2 regions of the Otariodibacter oris genome follow, and region 2 is predicted to be linked to the other one. Evidence: riboswitches for the same ligand, from Rfam matches in the RefSeq annotation. Region 2 holds a riboswitch; the other holds the start of a gene.

Region 1 (9,338 bases), 490 kb from region 2:
TTACTTAAAATTAGGTGCGGGTGAGTTGAAAAGCGGAGGATGTCGTCGTGAATCTATTCTTTCCGATTGTGTAGAAGCGATTATTGCTGCGATTTATCTCGATAATGGTATGAATAAAGCGATTGAGCGTATTTACGATTGGTATAAGGACTTACTTGCAAATATGAAACCAGGTGAGGCTCAAAAGGATCCGAAAACACGTTTACAAGAATTTTTACAAGGTAGAAGACTCAGCTTACCTGAATATGAAGTAATTGATATTAAAGGTGAAGCGCATAATCAAATGTTTAAAGTGAGCTGTAAAGTTGAGAAGTTACCTGAAATTGTGATTGGGATAGGTACAAGCCGTCGTAAAGCAGAACAACACGCAGCTGAACAAGTTATTGCAAAGCTAAATATTAAGTAACACAAAATTAGCAAGCGGTTAGATCCTAATAATTTTTTGCAAAAAATAGAGTTAAACTCACCGCTTATTTTATTATTATTCGTGCTAATAAAGCGCATAGAGAAATTAAATGACAGAACAAAAAACATATTGTGGCTTTATTGCCATTGTAGGTCGTCCTAACGTAGGCAAATCAACATTATTAAATAAAATTTTAGGGCAAAAGATTTCGATCACTTCACGTAAAGCGCAAACAACTCGTCACCGTATTTTAGGGATTAAAACGGAAGGCGCTTATCAAGAAATTTATGTAGATACTCCAGGACTGCATATTGAAGAAAAACGTGCGATTAATCGTTTAATGAATCGTGCAGCAAGTAGTGCGATTAGTGATGTTGATTTAGTCATTTTTGTCGTTGAAGGCACAAAATGGACTGACGACGATGAAATGGTATTAAATAAATTACGTGGTACTAAAGTACCCGTGGTATTAGCAATTAACAAAATTGATAATGTGAAAGAGAAAGAGGAATTACTCCCTCACATTATTAAATTAAGTGAAAAATTCCCATTCAAAGAAATCATTCCAATTTCAGGGCAACGTGGTAAAAACGTACATATTTTGGAAAAATTTGTTAGAGAATCGCTTAAAGAAGGGATTCATCATTATCCTGAAGATTATGTCACAGACCGTTCGCAACGCTTTATGGCATCCGAGATTATTCGTGAAAAATTAATGCGTTTTATGGGTGAAGAATTACCTTATTCGGTTACCGTTGAAATTGAGCAATTTAAAACGAATGAGCGTGGCACTTATGAAATTAACGGATTAATTTTAGTTGAACGTGAAGGTCAGAAAAAAATGGTAATCGGACAAGGCGGACAAAAAATTAAGGTAATCGGTACAGAAGCTCGCTTAGATATGGAACGCTTGTTTGATAATAAAGTCCATTTAGAGCTTTGGGTTAAAGTTAAAGCAGGTTGGGCTGATGATGAACGAGCCTTAAGAAGTTTAGGCTACATTGATGAGTAATTTTAACTAATCTTAATCACAATATGAGTGAACAGTGGCAACGTGGTTTTGTTTTACACCGTAAAAATTATAGTGAAACGAGCTTACTTGTAGATTTTTTTACTGAAAATGATGGTCGTATTACATTACTTGCTAAGGGTGCAAGAAGACCTCGTTCGCCACTTAAAGCTGTATTACAACCTTTCACCCCCCTTCTATTAAGATGGACGGGAAAAGGGGAGTTGAAAACCTTAACCAAAGCTGAGCCAGTTTCGTTAGCTTTACCCCTTAATACCATTTCCTTATATAGTGGGTTTTATGTTAATGAAGTGCTATCTCGAGTACTAGAACATAACACTGCCTATCCTGATTTATTTCAAGATTATCTACAATGCATTACTCATTTAGCGGTAAAGGCAGAAAATATCGAACCTATTTTGCGTACTTTTGAATTTAAAATCTTACAAGCGCTCGGTTACGCAGTAAATTTTACACATTGTGCTGCAACAGGTGAAAATGTTTCCCCTACAATGACTTATCAGTTTTATCAAAATGAAGGCTTTATTGCCTCATTACTCCAGAATAACCAAACTTTTTTAGGCAAAGATTTACTGGCATTTTCTTGCTTAGACTTTTCAGAAAAAAGTACCCAACAAGCCGCAAAACGCTTTACTCGCATGGCATTAAAACCTTATTTAGGGTCTGCTCCATTAAAAAGTCGGGAATTATTCCAAGCCATTTTGCCAAGTCGTATAAAGAGTGCCTAGTTCCACTTTATTTTGAGATTCCTTGCTTAATCATAGGGGCAAAGAATTCATAATCAATCAGAAAAGCATCATGCCCAAATACTGAATAAATTTCATAGAATTCAACCGGTATGCCTGCCATTTCAAGTTCTTGTTTACTTTGTCTTATATCATTTACTTTAAAGAGTTGGTCGCTATTTACTCCGACTAAGGTATAGCGTGCCTTAATTCTTGAAAGAGCGTCTTGGCGGTTTTCAAAGCCCAATGCTGGATCATATAGATCGAGTGCGCGCAGTAAGCGTAAATAACTGTTGGCATCAAATCGAGAAAGAAATTTTTCACCTTGATAGCTCAAGTATGATTCAACTTGGAAATGGTCGCCATAAAATTCACTGCTACGCTTTGTTTCTCGTCCAAACGCTTTGGTCAATTGTATATCGGTACGATAGGTTAGCATGCCGAGCATTCTCGCTATTTTCAATCCTTTTTCAGGAGGCGCTTTATGATAGTAATCGCCCCCATTAAAGTTAGGATCATGAATAATGGCTTGTCTCATTATATGATTAAAGCCAATCGCTTCAGCACTGAGTGAGAGAGTAGAGCAGAGATTGACAATATTATCCATAAAATCGGGATAATATATTCCCCATTGCGTAGCTTGCATTCCACCAAAAGAGCCACCGACTACGGCTTTTAAATGAGGGATTGCTAATTGATCAAGTAATGCTTTTTGTACTTTTACAATATCTTGGATGGTAATAATAGGAAATAGGCTGCCATATTGTTTATTGGTATCGGGATTGATTGATGCGGGGCCTGTTGTTCCCTTACAGCCTCCTAATACATTAGAGCAAATAAAAAAATATTTATCGGTATCAAAGGCTAATCCAGATCCAATAAAGTTTTGCCACCATCCTTTATTATCTGATTCTATATCGAGATAAGGCTCTGAATCTCCCGTTAATGCATGGCAAAGCAGTATTGCATTAGATTTATCTTCATTTAGTGAGCCGTAAGTTTGATAAGCCACAGTAATTGATGATAGTGATCCACCAAGTACTAGATTTAAGGGCTTATCAGCAAAAAGAGTAATAAAATTTGCCATCCGATCCTCAATATTAATAAACAATTTTATTGGTAATTAACTTATAGAAGATTAAATTCTTTGTCAATAAATAGATGGCTAAATGTCTAAACTTCTAGACTTCTTTTATTTAAACTTGCAATTTTAGATAGCTAATATATTCTATGCCAATCTTATTTACTCCCTTATAGTTATGCAAAATCATCAACCAATTAAAGGCGCTATAGCGATTATTAGTGCAGGCGTTTTGTTTGCAGGGGTTAATACACTTATCCCAAAATTAACCTCTGTTTCTTCTATTGATGCGAGTGTTGTTGCTCTCGTTCAGTACTTAGCGGCATTTTTATTTTTAATGCCAAGTATGGTAAATGCGGGTTTTTTCCAATCATTAAAAACACAGCATTTTGGGCTACATTGTATAAGAGTGTTCTTATCGGCTATTGGTATACAATGTTGGACAATGGCGTTAGCGCACCCGATCCCTATTTGGCAAGGTATCGCATTATTAATGACCTCCCCCCTATTCGTTACTATTGGTTCAGGTTTGATTCTTAAAGAAAAAGTAGATAAAAAGCGTTGGATTGCGACTTTTCTCGGTTTTGTTGGTGCTATGATTATTTTAGAACCGTGGTCAGAAGAGTTTGATTGGATTGTCTTACTACCTGTTGCTGCAGCATTCTTCTGGGCAGGCTATTCATTAATGGTGAAAAAATTATCATCAGACGATTCACCAACCACAATGGTTGCTTATTTATTTATTTTGATCACGCCATTTAATCTTTTGATTGCAATGACTAATTTAAGCCCAACAGGCTTTAGCATGCCATCTTTTAGTGATTTTGGTTTTCTTATTTTACTAGGGTTCTTAACTGCTCTCGCTCAGCTAGCGGTAGCAAAAGCGTATAATTTAGCAGATGCTTCTTATATTCAACCCTTTGACTTCATCAAATTGCCTTTGAATGTATTAGCAGGATGGCTTGTTTTTAATTGGGTTCCACCAGGTAAATTATGGCTTGGTGCTGCTATCATTATTGGTGCAACGATGTATATTACTCACGCAGAAACAAAATTAGCTAAAAATTCTGATGGTCAATAAGCAAAAAAATGTAGATAAAGAAAAAGTCACTTTGTTGAGTAAAGTGACTTACTTTATGCCTAAACTCATTAAGTTGATAATTAGTGGAGGTATATCATTTTTTTGTCTAATGTTATTGATTGATATGTCAATAGGTTATTTAGTCAAAGATCGAATTTATACCAATATAGAAGATTTACCTTATCGAGAATATGCACTGGTACTTGGTACAGCAAAATATTATCCTTCAGGATCACCTAATTTGTATTATAAATATCGATTAGATGCAACCCAACAAGTATATGATAATGATAAAGTAAGCTATTTTTTAATGAGTGGAGATAATTCAACCGCCTACTATAATGAACCTAAGGTAATGACTTCAGACTTGCAGAAATTGGGAGTACCAAATACGCTTATAAAGCAAGACTATGCGGGCTATAATACGTTAGATTCTATAGTTAGAGCAGATAAAGTATTTGATTTGTCGCCCTTTACGATTATTTCACAACGTTTTCATTGCGAGAGGGCATTATTTATTGCGAAATTTTATGATATTGACGCGATCTGTTTTGTGGCACAGTATCCTGAAGAGCATTATAAAGTCAGAATTCGAGAGTTTTTTGCAAGAACGGCTATGCTAATTAATCTTATTATAGGTGTTCAGCCGACTACATTAGAAGAATCTAAAATTACTGAACTATAAAAATAAGCGGTAAGTTTAAATGTAAGTATTGAAAATAAGTTTACCGCCTCTTTTAGTTTTTTAGTTCAGTTATTTTTGTTTAGATTTAAATATTATGATAAATATAGCAAGCAATATTGCTGTTCCAATAAAACTTAATAAAGCAGACTTAGTAAATCCTAATATCAAATATCCAATCATGGTTGCAACAGCAACAACCAAAGCATAAGGTAATTGAGATGTTACATGATCAATATGATTACATTGTGCGCCGGTAGAAGAAAGAATAGTTGTATCTGAAATTGGTGAACAATGATCTCCACAAACAGCCCCAGCCATTACAGCTGATAATGATGGAAGTAATAAACTAGGATCAGCATTAGCTGCCATTGCCGCAGCAATTGGTAACATAATACCAAATGTTCCCCAACTCGTTCCTGTAGAAAATGCCATAAAACTTCCTAACACAAATAAGATAGCAGGCAAAAATGCTGGATTAATCGTATCTGCAACGAGTGTAGAAAGGTATTTACCTGTTTGCATATCGCCTACAATACCGTTAATAGTCCAAGCAAAAAATAAAATAAGAATTGCACCACTCATTGATTTTGCACCGATAAGATAAGATGAGGTGTATTCTTTAATATTTATTTTTTTATCAAACATAATAAGTAATGATGCGATAATAAGAGAGCTTATCCCACCAACAACGAGAGAAATACCTACGGTTGTATTTTCAAATGCCCCTAAAATATCAAAAGGTTTTCCACTTTCGGCTAATGCTTGGTTACCTGTTATCATCATCATAGTAACAGTTCCAACAATAAGTACAACGATAGGCAGAATAAGGTTACGGACTTTTCCTTCTGTATTTGAGTCCATATTTGAATGTTTGAATTTATCGTCTGCTAATGCTTCTTTTTCAAAACGCACCATAGAACCAATATCTAAAGTGTAGTAAGAAACTATAAATACCATAATGATAGAAAAAATGGCATAAAAATTCATTGCACTCATTGTCATAAAAGCGCCTAAAGGAGAGTATTCTGTTATGCTATAGGTCGCAAGTAATCCAGCTACTAATGTAATAATATAAGCTCCCCAGCTAGAGATTGGCATTAATACACACATTGGTGCTGCAGTAGAATCTAAAATATAAGCGAGTTTAGCTCTAGATATTTGAAATTTGTCGGTAACTGGGCGGGCAATAGCACCTACTGCAAGACTATGAAAATAGTCATCAATAAAAGTAAAGAAGACAAGGGAGGCTGCCATTAGTTTTGCACCTCTTCTACCTTTAATATGATTTTGGGCCCAAGAAGCAAACGCCTGGTTGCTACCAGAGATACTAAGTAAAGCGGTAAGTATACCCAGCAAAATTAAGAATAGAATAATATTAATGTTATTTGAATTTAGTCCATCTTCACCATAGACTAAAGACAATATATTATTTTTTAAGTGGATTATGGCATCAATGGGGTTACCATTGTTAAGCATTAATGCCCCAGCTATAATACCAATACTTAAAGATATAATTACTCTTCGCGTGAATATTGCAAGTAGCAGTGCAAGTAGTGGTGGAACCACTGACCAAGCTGATGTTGAATAATCAATTAAATTCATAAAACCTCTAGGATTGTTTTGATAATAAAATAATAGCCAAACAAAGAAAGAGATCTACTGAAAATCTTATTAAAGACAAGGAAGGGATAAATGCGAAAACCCTAGCCTAAACAGTAGCGCTCCATAAGGTAAAAATGGTTACCTTATGACAGTGTCGCACCTTTCGATAACGACCCCAGCCAATTAAGATGACGCTTAACTGACTTCGGCAAATACCCCTTTCAATTTTCTTCAACGTTCTCCACTCAGAAAATATACTTATGATGTCTGCACCTCTACAATTTGTAGGACACTGTCAGGTTACATGAATAAGTGATATTTGCCAAGTGAAAAATGAGATCATTTATTTAAAATAAAATAACAGAATGATCTATTTTATTTTTAAATAGTAAAAGAGAATCTATTTAACTTTAATAAGAAAAATACCAATATTTTAAAATATTATATTTACCAAAAAAAAATATTGAGTTAGTATATAAAGAGTAAATCTATAAAAAGTATATTTAAAAATATTAAATTTCTGGGAGTGTATTAATGTCAGATTTAATCAAAACATTGTCAAATATTCGTAGCTTGAGAGCAGTAGCAAGAGAATCTTCATTAGAACAATTAGAACTATTACTTGAAAAAGTAAATACTGTTGTAGAGGAAAAACGTGAAGAGGTAAGAGCGATAGAAGCTGAGGAAGCGAAACGCTTAGAAAGTCTGAATAAATATAAAGAATTATTGGCGCAAGATGGAATTTCTGCGGAGGAACTTGTATTATTACTTGGTGGCTCTTCAGTAGGTAAAAGACGCGAGTCTCGTTCCCCTCGTCCAGCAAAGTATAAGTTTTTGGATAATGGTATCGAAAAGACTTGGACTGGGCAAGGTAGAACCCCAAAAGCATTACAACAGGCGCTTAACTCAGGTAAATCTCTAAAAGATTTTGAAATCTAGAGGTTTTGCTAACTGTAGAAGAATTATTCTAAGAAAGAATCCATTGTTATGTGGATTCTTTTTTTATTTGTAAAAATTAAGGAAGAAATAGAGATGATTGAAGATAAGATTTTATTGACAGAATCGCCCGATTATAAAGGACTAGTCGCTAAAATTACTAATATTTGCTATAAGCATCAACTAAATATTATTAATAATACAGAATTTGTAGATGGTGATACTCATCGCTTTTTTATGAGAACAGAACTCCAAGGGATTTTTAATGATGATACGTTTATTGCTGATTTGAAATTCATGTTGCCAGAAGGCGCTACTTATAAATTAGTTCCTAAACAGCGCAAAAAAATAGTGATTCTTGTGACAAAGGAAGCTCATTGCTTAGGCGATATTTTAATGAAAAATTATTATGGTGGTTTAGATGTTGATATTGCTGCGGTAATTGGAAATCATGATAAGTTAAGAGAATTAACTGAAAAATTTAATGTACCTTTTCACTTAGTCAGTCACGAAGGCTTGAGTCGAGTTGAACATGATAAGCTACTTAGTGAACAGATAGATGAATATGCTCCAGATTATATTGTATTGGCTAAATATATGAGGGTATTAAATCCAGAATTCGTTGAACGCTATCCAAATAGAGTGATTAATATTCACCATTCCTTTCTACCAGCTTTTATTGGTGCAAAACCATATCAACAAGCTTACGACAGAGGGGTGAAAATTATCGGTGCAACAGCTCATTTTATTAATAATGAATTGGATCAAGGTCCTATCATTATGCAAAATGTGATAAATATTGATCATACTTATACTGCAGATGCAATGATGAGAGCAGGAAGAGATGTAGAAAAAACAGTATTAAGTAGAGCATTAGAGCTAGTATTATCAGATCGAGTTTTTGTTCATAAAAATAAAACAATCGTTATGTGATTGATAGTTAAGGATTATTTAAAGCATTTTAATATCATGGGAAAAGACTATAAATGAAAAAGATTGAAATTTTTACGGATGGATCTTGCTTGGGTAATCCTGGACCTGGTGGTATTGGATGTTTATTGCGTTATAAACATCATGAAAAAACAATTAGTAAAGGATTCTATCTGACTACAAATAATCGGATGGAGTTGCTGGCAGTAATTGAAGCATTATCCTTATTAAAAGAACCTTGTCATATTTCTTTATCCAGCGATAGCCAATACATGAAAAATGGCATTCAAAAGTGGATGAGTAATTGGAAAGCAAATAATTGGAAAACAAGTGGCAAAAAACCGGTAAAAAATCAAGATTTATGGGAAAGTTTGGATATGGCAATTCAACCTCATATCATTGATTGGTTTTGGGTAAAAGGACATTCAGGACACACGGAAAATGAAATATGTGATAGACTTGCCAAAGAAGGGGCTAATTCTCCTTCTTTTGTTGATAAAGGATATCAATCTTAAGTTTGGATACGATAGTTTTAATTTTGTGACTTACTTATCATTTTTGAAATAAAACTTCATTTTCTATATCAAAAATGGAATTTTCACTTTAAAATATCCGCAAGTTTAAACTTGGTGTTTAAATAATCTATTCTCAATCTCATAAGATAACCAACACAGGAGAAATCATTATGAAATTTAAAAAACTACTACTTGCATCTTTACTCGGTTTAGCGACATCAGCTTTTGCTGCTGATTATGATTTAAAATTTGGTATGGTTGCAGGACCTAGTTCAAATGAATATAAAGCAGTTGAGTTCTTTGCTAACGAGGTTAAAGATAAATCAGCCGGCAAAATCGATGTTTCA
Region 2 (9,338 bases):
TAGGTTACCGTTCGGAAAGTAGTATGATCCGCAACGGTGCAGATAAAGCAGATATTTCTGCGACTTTTACAATGCAGCCGAATAGTCCCGCTTATTTATGGCTAAAAGAGCAAGAGTTGTTAGATGAAGATAATCCTTACGAATGTATTTTACGTCGAATGATTAATGTTGAAGGGCGTTCCAAAGCCTTTGTCAATAATCGTCCTTTACCTGTTTCTCAACTCAGAGAGTTAGGGCAGTATCTCATTCATCTTAATGGACAGCACGCTCCACAATTATTGCTAAAAAATGATTACCAATTAGAGTTAGTTGATAATTATGCAAATCTGCATGGGTTGCAATCTCAAATGGCAGAAAAATATTCTGCGTGGAAGAAATTGCATAAGCAGGTTAAAAATTTCCGTCAGCAATGTGAGGAAAACGAATCAAAAAAACAGTTACTGCAATATCAAGTTGAAGAATTAAATGAGTTTGCGATTAAAGAAGGCGAGTTTGAGCAACTTGAAGAGGATCAATCTCGTTTAGCTAATTCAGAACAATTAACAGAGCTTTCCCAATCTGTGCTAAATCAGCTTTCAGATAATGATTTGAATGTGGATAGCATGCTTTATCGGGCTATTCGAGATTTAGAAACCTTAGTCAATATTGATGAACAATATCAACCTGCTTTGGAAATGTTAAACGAGGCGTTAATTCAAGTGCAAGAGGCGAGTTCTGAAGTCAGTCATCTGGCGGATAATATTGAGCAAAACCCTGAATTGTTAAATGAATTAGATAGCCGAATTAGTAAGGCGATTCAATTAGCGCGAAAACACCAAGTATCAGTAAATACGTTATGGAAACACCATCAAGCTCTTCAACAAGAATTAGAGGGGTTATTATCTTTTGAGGAAAATGAAGAGCAACTTATTGAAGATGAAAAACAAGCGTATCAAAACTGTGTGGCAATAGCCGAACAAATTTATCAAAAAAGGGTAGAGGCAAGTCAAAAATTATCGGCACAGGTAACAGAACAAATTAAGCAATTAGCCATGGAAAACGGCGAGTTCTTTATTGATGTTCAGCATAATTTAGCTAAGTTATCGGCAAATGGAGCGGATACTGTCGAATTTAATTTACGCAGTAATTTAGGGCAACAATCTCAACCTCTCGCTAAGATAGCATCGGGCGGGGAACTATCTCGAATTTCCCTTGCTGTCCAAGTTTTAACAGCGAATAAATTATCGACGCCAACCATTATTTTTGATGAAGTGGATGTGGGAATCAGTGGACCAACTGCAACGGTAGTTGGGAGGTTATTACGTCAGCTAGGTAACAAATGCCAAGTATTGTGTGTTACGCATTTACCACAAGTCGCAAGCCATGGGCATCATCATTTTAATGTACAAAAATATGTCGAAAATGAACAAACTGAAACAAAAATGAGTTTGCTCAAGCGTAAAGAGAGAATCACAGCTTTAGCCCTATTACTTGGTGGAAGTAAAATTACCGATGCCGTTTTAGCCAATGCAGAGGAAATGCTTGATTTGGCAGAAAGTGAGTAGTTAGCTACAATATTGCATAACGACGTCACATTCATTTTTTAAGGTATTATGCAATTAGCAACATTCTCAAAAACCGAACAAGAATTACTAGAAAAAGCCCAATGGTTAGCGGGCTTTACACTTGGTGAGATTGCAGAATATTTAAATGTACCAGTACCACCTGATTTACGTCGTGACAAAGGCTGGGTCGGTATGTTGATTGAAGTCGCTTTAGGAGCAAAAGCGGGCAGTAAAGCTGAGCAAGATTTTGCCCATTTAGGGATTGAGCTAAAAACAATTCCAATCAACGAGAAAGGTGTACCTTTAGAAACTACGTTCGTCAGTCTTGCCCCCTTAACGCAAAATCACGGCGTAACTTGGCAAACTTCTCACGTTCGACATAAATTGTCGAAAGTACTATGGGTACCTGTTGAGGGCAAAAGGGATATTCCTCTTGCTCTACGTAAAATTGGGATGCCTGTGTTGTGGAAACCCTCTTTAGCGGAAGAACAACAGTTACAGCAAGACTGGGAAGAGTTAATGGAATTAATCGTTTTTGGCCGATTAAATGAGATCAATGCAACATTAGGCGAAGTGTTGCAATTACGTCCCAAAGGTAAGAATAGTAAAGCATTAACCAATGCTGTAAATCATCAAGGTGAAAAAATACAGTCATTACCACTAGGATTTTATTTGCGTAAACAATTTACTACACAAATTTTACAAAATTTTTTGGCTTCCCATCTTTAATTTATTACAGTCTCTCTATATTATGTAGCGTTTCAATTGTTACCTGCTAGAACGCTAGTTGTAATGAATTTGTATTTTTATTTAAAGGATGTATTTTTATGTTTGAGTGGATAGCAAATCCAGAGGCATGGGTTGCGCTTTTAACCTTAACAACACTTGAAATTGTGTTAGGTATTGATAACATTATTTTGATTAGTATTCTTGTTTCTCGATTACCAGAAAAACAACGCCAATCGGCCCGTATTCTTGGGTTAGGCTTGGCAATGATAACTAGAATCCTATTATTACTTTCACTTGCTTGGATTATGCGGTTGGTTGAGCCATTATTTACGATTATGGATACGCCAATTTCTGGGCGAGATTTAATCCTCATTTTAGGGGGATTCTTCTTGATCGTGAAAAGTAGTAAGGAATTAAAAGAATCAGTCAGTGGAGCAGAACATCGAGAGAATGGATTAGTAAAACAAAAAGCAGGTTATGCTGTGACCTTAATTGAAATTGCATTATTAGATATTGTATTTTCACTCGATTCTGTGATTACCGCAGTGGGTATTGCTAACGATATACCTGTAATGATTTTAGCTATTATGATTGCTGTTGGAATGATGATGCTAGCAGCTAAGCCTATTGGTGATTTCGTGGACAGAAACCCAACTATTAAAAATTTAGCTTTAGCCTTCTTGGTTATGATTGGAATTACTTTGATCGCAGAAGGATTTATGTTCCATATTCCAAAATCAGCGATCTATGTTGCGATGGTTTTCTCGGTTATCGTCGAATTATTAAATATTAGAATGCGAAAAAACCAAGCAAAGCACAGCGGATAATAGAAACAAGCAAAATGAGTTAAATCATTGTAAAATGCTCTTATATGCCTAAATATGAGAGCATTTTTATTTGGAGAACAGTCATGCTATTGATGGATTTAGTTGGAAAAGAACTCACGATAGAAGAACAAGAATTATTAGAGCATCCTTTCGTGTCAGGATTGATTTTGTTTACTCGCAATTTTTATGATAGAGAACAAATTCAAGCGTTAGTGAAGTCAATTAGACAGCGAGTTAAAAAGCCACTACTGATCACCATCGATCAAGAAGGGGGAAGAGTACAACGCTTTCGTGAGGGATTTACCCAACTCCCTGCAATGCAATCTTTCCAACAGCTTATTCAAGATCCAGAAATTCAGCAGAAGTATGCTCATGAGGCAGGATGGTTAATGGCGGCTGAAATGTTTGCCCTTGATATTGATTTAAGCTTTGCCCCTGTACTTGATTTAGGGCATCAATCTAAAGCTATTGGCGATCGTTCTTTTGGGAAAAATATCGAACAAATATTACCCATTGCGGAATCCTTTATAGATGGCATGCAAGAAATGGGTATGGCAACAACGGGTAAACATTTTCCTGGGCATGGGCATGTTATTGCTGATTCACACTTAGAAACGCCGATTGATGAACGAAGTAAAGACGCGATTTTTTCGCAAGATATTCAGCCTTTTAAACAACTTATTGCGAAAAATAAATTAGATGCCATTATGCCTGCTCATGTAATTTATACCCAATGTGATGCTCAACCTGCTAGTGGTTCAAGCTATTGGTTGAAAGAGATATTAAGAAAACAATTACAGTTTAATGGCGTGATTTTCTCCGATGATTTAGGCATGAAAGGGGCTGGTTTTATGGGGGATTATGTCGAACGAAGCCAAAAAGCATTAGCGGCGGGCTGTGATTTATTATTATTGTGTAATGAACCAGAGGGCGTTGTGCAAGTATTAGATAACTTAAATTATCAAACTACACCAGAACAGAAAATCATTCACCAAAAATTGATGAAACGTAAGCAGATTCGTTGGCAAGATCTTGTTGTCACAGAGCGATGGAAAAAAGCCCATCAGCAATTAGAAGCCTTACAAAATGATTGGTTAGAGTGGAAAGCAAATCATGCTTAATCGTTTACAATGTTCGCATTTTGAACAACATAAATGCCTTTCTTGCCAATGGATTGAGAAAGATTATGACGTTCAAATCGAAGAAAAATATGCTGAACTTAAGCGGTTAGTTTCGCCATTTATTTTACCAAAAACAGAAATATTGCCTGCAATTAAGTCAGAATTGGCTCAATTCAGAAATAAAGCAAAAATGGTCGTATCGGGCAGTGTAGAACGTCCGATACTGGGGATTTTGTCTGATCCCAATGATCCACAAAGTGCGGTCGATTTAACGGATTGTTCCCTTTATCCAGTGAGCTTTGCGCTGTTATTTCCGATTTTAAAACAATTTATCGGCAGGGCAGGGCTTGTACCTTACAACGTAGCGAAAAAACGAGGTGAGCTGAAATATATCCTCATTACTCAAAGTGAATATAATCAATCCTTAATGATTCGATTTGTGCTAAAAAGTGAAACGAAACGACCGCTTGTTGAACGAGAATTTCCCGCTTTTTATGCTCAACTTCCGCCTAATTCTGTGGTAACACTTAATATTCAGCCACAACATTCAGCGATTTTAGAAGGCGAAAAAGAGATTTTTCTTACCGAGCAAAAAGTGATCGAGGAATATTTTAATGGCATCCCACTTTTTATCCGTCCACAAGGTTTTTTCCAGACGAATCCTAAAGTCGCCAGTCAGCTTTATGCCATGGCTCAGTCTTGGGTTTCTAATCTAAAAATTAATCATCTTTGGGATCTGTTTTGTGGGGTTGGCGGTTTTGGTTTACATTGTGCCACAGCATTACAGCAGAAAAATCCTAATGTAACGCTAACAGGGATCGAAATTTCCCCTTCAGCTATTGCCAGTGCGACAAAATCCGCAGAAAAATTGGGATTACGAAATGTGCAGTTTTCATCGCTAGATTCCGCCCAATTTGCCTTAAATTCACAAGGGACACAACCTGATCTTGTGATCGTAAATCCTCCTCGTCGAGGGATTGGTAAACAATTAGCAGAATATCTTAATCAATTAGGATCTGATTATCTTATCTATTCAAGTTGTAATGCTAAAACTATGGCAAAAGATCTTGAATCTTTAACCCAGTATCAACTTGAAAAAATACAGTTGTTTGATATGTTTCCACATACCGCACATTATGAAGCTTTGGTATTTCTTTCAAAAGAGTATTCTTAATATTTTGAGATCATATTTAGTTTATATAAAGTTCAGTAGCAATACTTTTTTATTGGAGTATTGATAATAATGGGGGAGTAATAATTATCCCCCATTTTTTATTCTCATTTACTCAAATAATTCTGAATGAAGTGACTTGATAATCGTATTAGCATTTTCATTATGCACTAAAGTACATACATTATTGCTACTTGCGCCACAGCTAATTAAACGAATATTGTGATCTGAAAGAGTATTAAATAGCTTTTTCGCAATTCCCGATTGTGAGTGTAGGTTATTACCAATGATTGCAATGAGTGCTAAATCTTCTTCGACTTTAACATGTGAACATTGTCTCAATTCACTTAACAGATCTTCAGATAATATATCTGCTCCAGAAGATGCTGATCCTGTTTTATCTAATGTCAATGCAATACTGACTTCCGATGTGGTAATCACATCTACTGATATTTTATATTTGGCTAGAATAGAAAATACATTAGCTAAAAAACCTTGTGCGTGTAACATATTTAGATTCGATAATGTAAGTAAAATCTGATTACGGCGTAGTGCTAAAGCTCGGAATGTCGGGCGAGGTTGGGGATCTCTTGTTACCCATGTTCCACCTTGTTCTGGTGCTTTACTTGATCCCACATAAACAGGGATATTGCTGCGAACCGCTGGAAGCAATGTTGCAGGATGGAGGACTTTGGCGCCAAATGTTGCCATTTCAGCTGCTTCATTAAAGCTAATAGTTTCAATGCGTTGTGCATTGGGTACGATTCTTGGATCGGTCGTATAAATTCCAGGTACATCAGTCCAAATGAGTACATCATCTGCATGTAATACCTCAGCAAGTAGGGCGGCAGAATAATCACTTCCACCACGACCTAACGTTGTTGTTTTTCCTTCCTCATCTCGACCGATAAATCCTTGCGTAATAATAATTTTGCCTTCTTCAATTAACGGTTTAAGCAGATTATCTGATTGTTGTTGAGTCAATTCATCATTTGGTCTAGCCTTTCCAAAATGACTATCTGTTGCAATAATTTCTCTAATATCAACCCATTGAGCAGGAAAGTTTTTTTCAATTAACAACTGAGTGAAAATTAAGGTGGACATCATTTCACCATGACTAATTAACTCATCAGTGAGAGCCAATGATGTTGCAAGGCTGGCTGACATTGCCAATGCTTCAATCTGATCAAGTAATTCTTCAATCTGGGAAGTAACAGCATCAGGATTTTGTAATTGATTAATAATATTAAATTGGATAGTTTTCAGCGCAGAGAGAATTTCAGCTCTTTTATCATGTGAACAACCATTAGCTAGTTCTACTAAGTAATTAGTTACACCAGCAGATGCTGATAAGATAACAACTCGAGTATTTGGGTCATTAACAACAATATTGGCACAAGCAGACATTGCTTCATAATTAGCAACACTGGTACCACCAAATTTTGCAACAGAGAGATGAGACATAAGGCATTTTCCTATATTATTTAAATTATGTTTGCAGATATTTTGAGGGTGGAAATGGAATAGAAAAAATGTTGGTGAGTACATTGGGTAAAAGTTATTTCAGAGCACTCCATTTAAAACTATTGTTTCTAAAACCACTGTTTTTTAAACCACTGTTTCAAACGACAGCTGGCAAGATTCAACCTACTCAGCCGATGTTAAATTCCTATCTAGTGAATCCACACCTCGGCAATCATTCCCATGGCTTATCCTCAAACGGCCTAGTTTCCTAAGATAAGTTACCTGAATGTTGCGCCTCTCCCGCTATGATTTTTATAAATCATGACTTTTTTGCTAATCGCAAAAACGTATATAGAAATAACTTTTTCTTATGATAATGTCAAATTAAATTTATCGCATATTTTAACTATTTGAGTAATTTACTAGTTTATAGGCGGTTTATATTTAAATTTTTATCAATACACTATTTTATTGCTTATTCTTTGATTCAGATTATTGCATGTAATAATTTTTTTAAGTTTAATGTCGATACTATTGATAATCAGGATAAGAATATCTAATGAATTGCGCAGAATTATTAGTTAATGTGACGCCAAGCGAAACGAGAGTCGCTCTAGTTGAGAACGGTGTATTGAAAGAAGTCCATATAGAGAGAGAAACTAAAAGGGGTATTGTTGGTAATATTTACAAAGGAAAAATTACACGAGTTTTACCAGGAATGCAGTCCGCTTTTGTTGATATAGGATTAGATAAAGCAGCTTTTTTGCATGCTTCCGATATTGTTTCACACACCGAGTGTGTGGGGGAAAATGAGAAAAAGCAGTTTGTTGTTAAAAATATCAGTGAATTAGTCAGAGAAGGGCAAGATATTGTTGTACAAGTTGTCAAAGATCCATTAGGTACTAAAGGAGCTAGGTTGACAACCGATATTACTCTACCATCACGTTATTTAGTCTTTATGCCAGAAAATAGTCACGTTGGTGTATCTCAGCGTATTGAAAGTGAATCTGAACGTGAACGTCTAAAATCGTTAGTTGAACCTTATTGTGATGAATTAGGTGGTTTTATTGTTCGAACAGCAGCAGAGGATGTAACTGAAGAAAGCTTAGAACAAGATGCTGCTTTTTTGAAACGATTGTGGCGAAAGGTTTTAGAGCGTAAAGCGAAATATGTAACAAAAAGTATGTTATACGGTGAATTAGCCTTAGCACAGCGAGTATTGCGTGATTTTGTTGGAACGCATATTCAATCTATTCAAATTGATTCAAAGATAACTTATGAACAAGTTAAGGAGTTTCTTACGGAATTTATGCCTGAATTATCCGAAAATGTAAATTTATATAGTGGTACACAGCCATTATTTGATGTTTACCGTGTAGAAGAAGGCATTCAAAAAGCATTGGATAAACGTGTTGATTTAAAATCAGGCGGTTATTTGATTATTGAACAGACAGAAGCCATGACAACTATAGATATTAATACAGGGGCTTTTGTTGGTCATCGAGATTTAGCGCATACTATTTTTAATACCAATATCGAAGCAACTAAGGCAATTGCTCATCAACTTCAGCTCAGAAATCTTGGCGGTATCATTATTATTGATTTTATCGATATGCAAGAGGAAGAACACAGACAACGTGTTTTAGAATCATTAGAGCAAGCGCTAAAAGGAGATAGAGTTAAAACAAATGTGAATGGCTTTACTCAACTTGGATTAGTTGAAATGACTCGTAAACGAACAAGAGAGAGTTTAGAACGAATATTGTGTTGTGACTGTTCTTCTTGTAAAGGTCGAGGAACGATTAAAACTGTTGAAACAGTTTGTTATGAAATTTTGCGGGAAATTGTAAGAGTACATCACTTATATCGGACAGAGAGATATGTGGTTTATGCTTCTCGAAGTGTTGGTGAATATTTAATTAACGAAGAGTCTCACGCATTACTTGCAGAGTTAGAGGTATTTTTAGGTAAAAAAGTCGAGATAAAGATAGAACCTTACTATCATCAAGATCAATTTGATGTAGTTGTCATGTGATTTTGCCTAAAATTTAGGCGGGTATTATATAAAAGGCTTGCAAAATATAGGGGGGCAATTAGAATGCCCCCCTACCTGTATAGTGATATAGGTAAACTTTTGGAGCAATCCAACCGCTTTTTTACTCATTCTGGGAGAAAACTTAAATGAAAAAATGGGCTGTGGCTTTAACATCAGGTATGGTTATGCTAAGTGCAAATGCAATGGCAGAGGAAGATACCGTACATTTATATACTTGGACTGAATATGTACCAGAAGGATTACTGGACAAATTTACCGAAGAAACTGGTATTAAAGTTGAAGTTTCAAGTCTTGAATCAAATGAGACAATGTATGCTAAATTAAAGATTCAAGGCAAAGATGGTGGTTATGATGTTATTGCGCCAAGTAACTATTTCGTGTCTAAAATGGGACGTGAAGGAATGTTATTAGAGCTAGATCATAGCA

Evidence for each region. A riboswitch is a leader RNA that binds a small molecule or an ion and turns the genes downstream of it on or off. The one in region 2 is predicted to bind lysine.
Region 1: it holds a riboswitch for lysine, as region 2 does, so the genes downstream of both, A6A10_RS03730 (Na+/H+ antiporter NhaC family protein) here and lysC (lysine-sensitive aspartokinase 3) in region 2, are expected to answer to the same signal.

The regions. Positions count from the first base shown of each region.
Region 1 is NZ_CP016604.1:800,837-810,174, forward strand. It holds gene rnc (ribonuclease III) at 1-406, shown strand, start outside; gene era (GTPase Era) at 516-1,418, shown strand; gene recO (DNA repair protein RecO) at 1,442-2,164, shown strand; gene metX (homoserine O-acetyltransferase MetX) at 2,172-3,248, opposite strand; gene A6A10_RS03720 (DMT family transporter) at 3,421-4,323, shown strand; gene A6A10_RS03725 (SanA/YdcF family protein) at 4,313-5,008, shown strand; gene A6A10_RS03730 (Na+/H+ antiporter NhaC family protein) at 5,078-6,610, opposite strand; lysine riboswitch at 6,717-6,896, opposite strand; gene A6A10_RS03735 (H-NS family histone-like protein) at 7,145-7,549, shown strand; gene purU (formyltetrahydrofolate deformylase) at 7,643-8,479, shown strand; gene rnhA (ribonuclease HI) at 8,533-8,991, shown strand; gene A6A10_RS03750 (sialic acid TRAP transporter substrate-binding protein SiaP) at 9,162-9,338, shown strand, end outside.
Region 2 is NZ_CP016604.1:1,291,428-1,300,765, reverse strand. It holds gene recN (DNA repair protein RecN) at 1-1,544, shown strand, start outside; gene mutH (DNA mismatch repair endonuclease MutH) at 1,593-2,273, shown strand; gene A6A10_RS06015 (TerC family protein) at 2,372-3,100, shown strand; gene nagZ (beta-N-acetylhexosaminidase) at 3,184-4,221, shown strand; gene rlmC (23S rRNA (uracil(747)-C(5))-methyltransferase RlmC) at 4,214-5,395, shown strand; gene lysC (lysine-sensitive aspartokinase 3) at 5,504-6,856, opposite strand; lysine riboswitch at 6,951-7,164, opposite strand; gene rng (ribonuclease G) at 7,416-8,891, shown strand; gene A6A10_RS05990 (extracellular solute-binding protein) at 9,038-9,338, shown strand, end outside.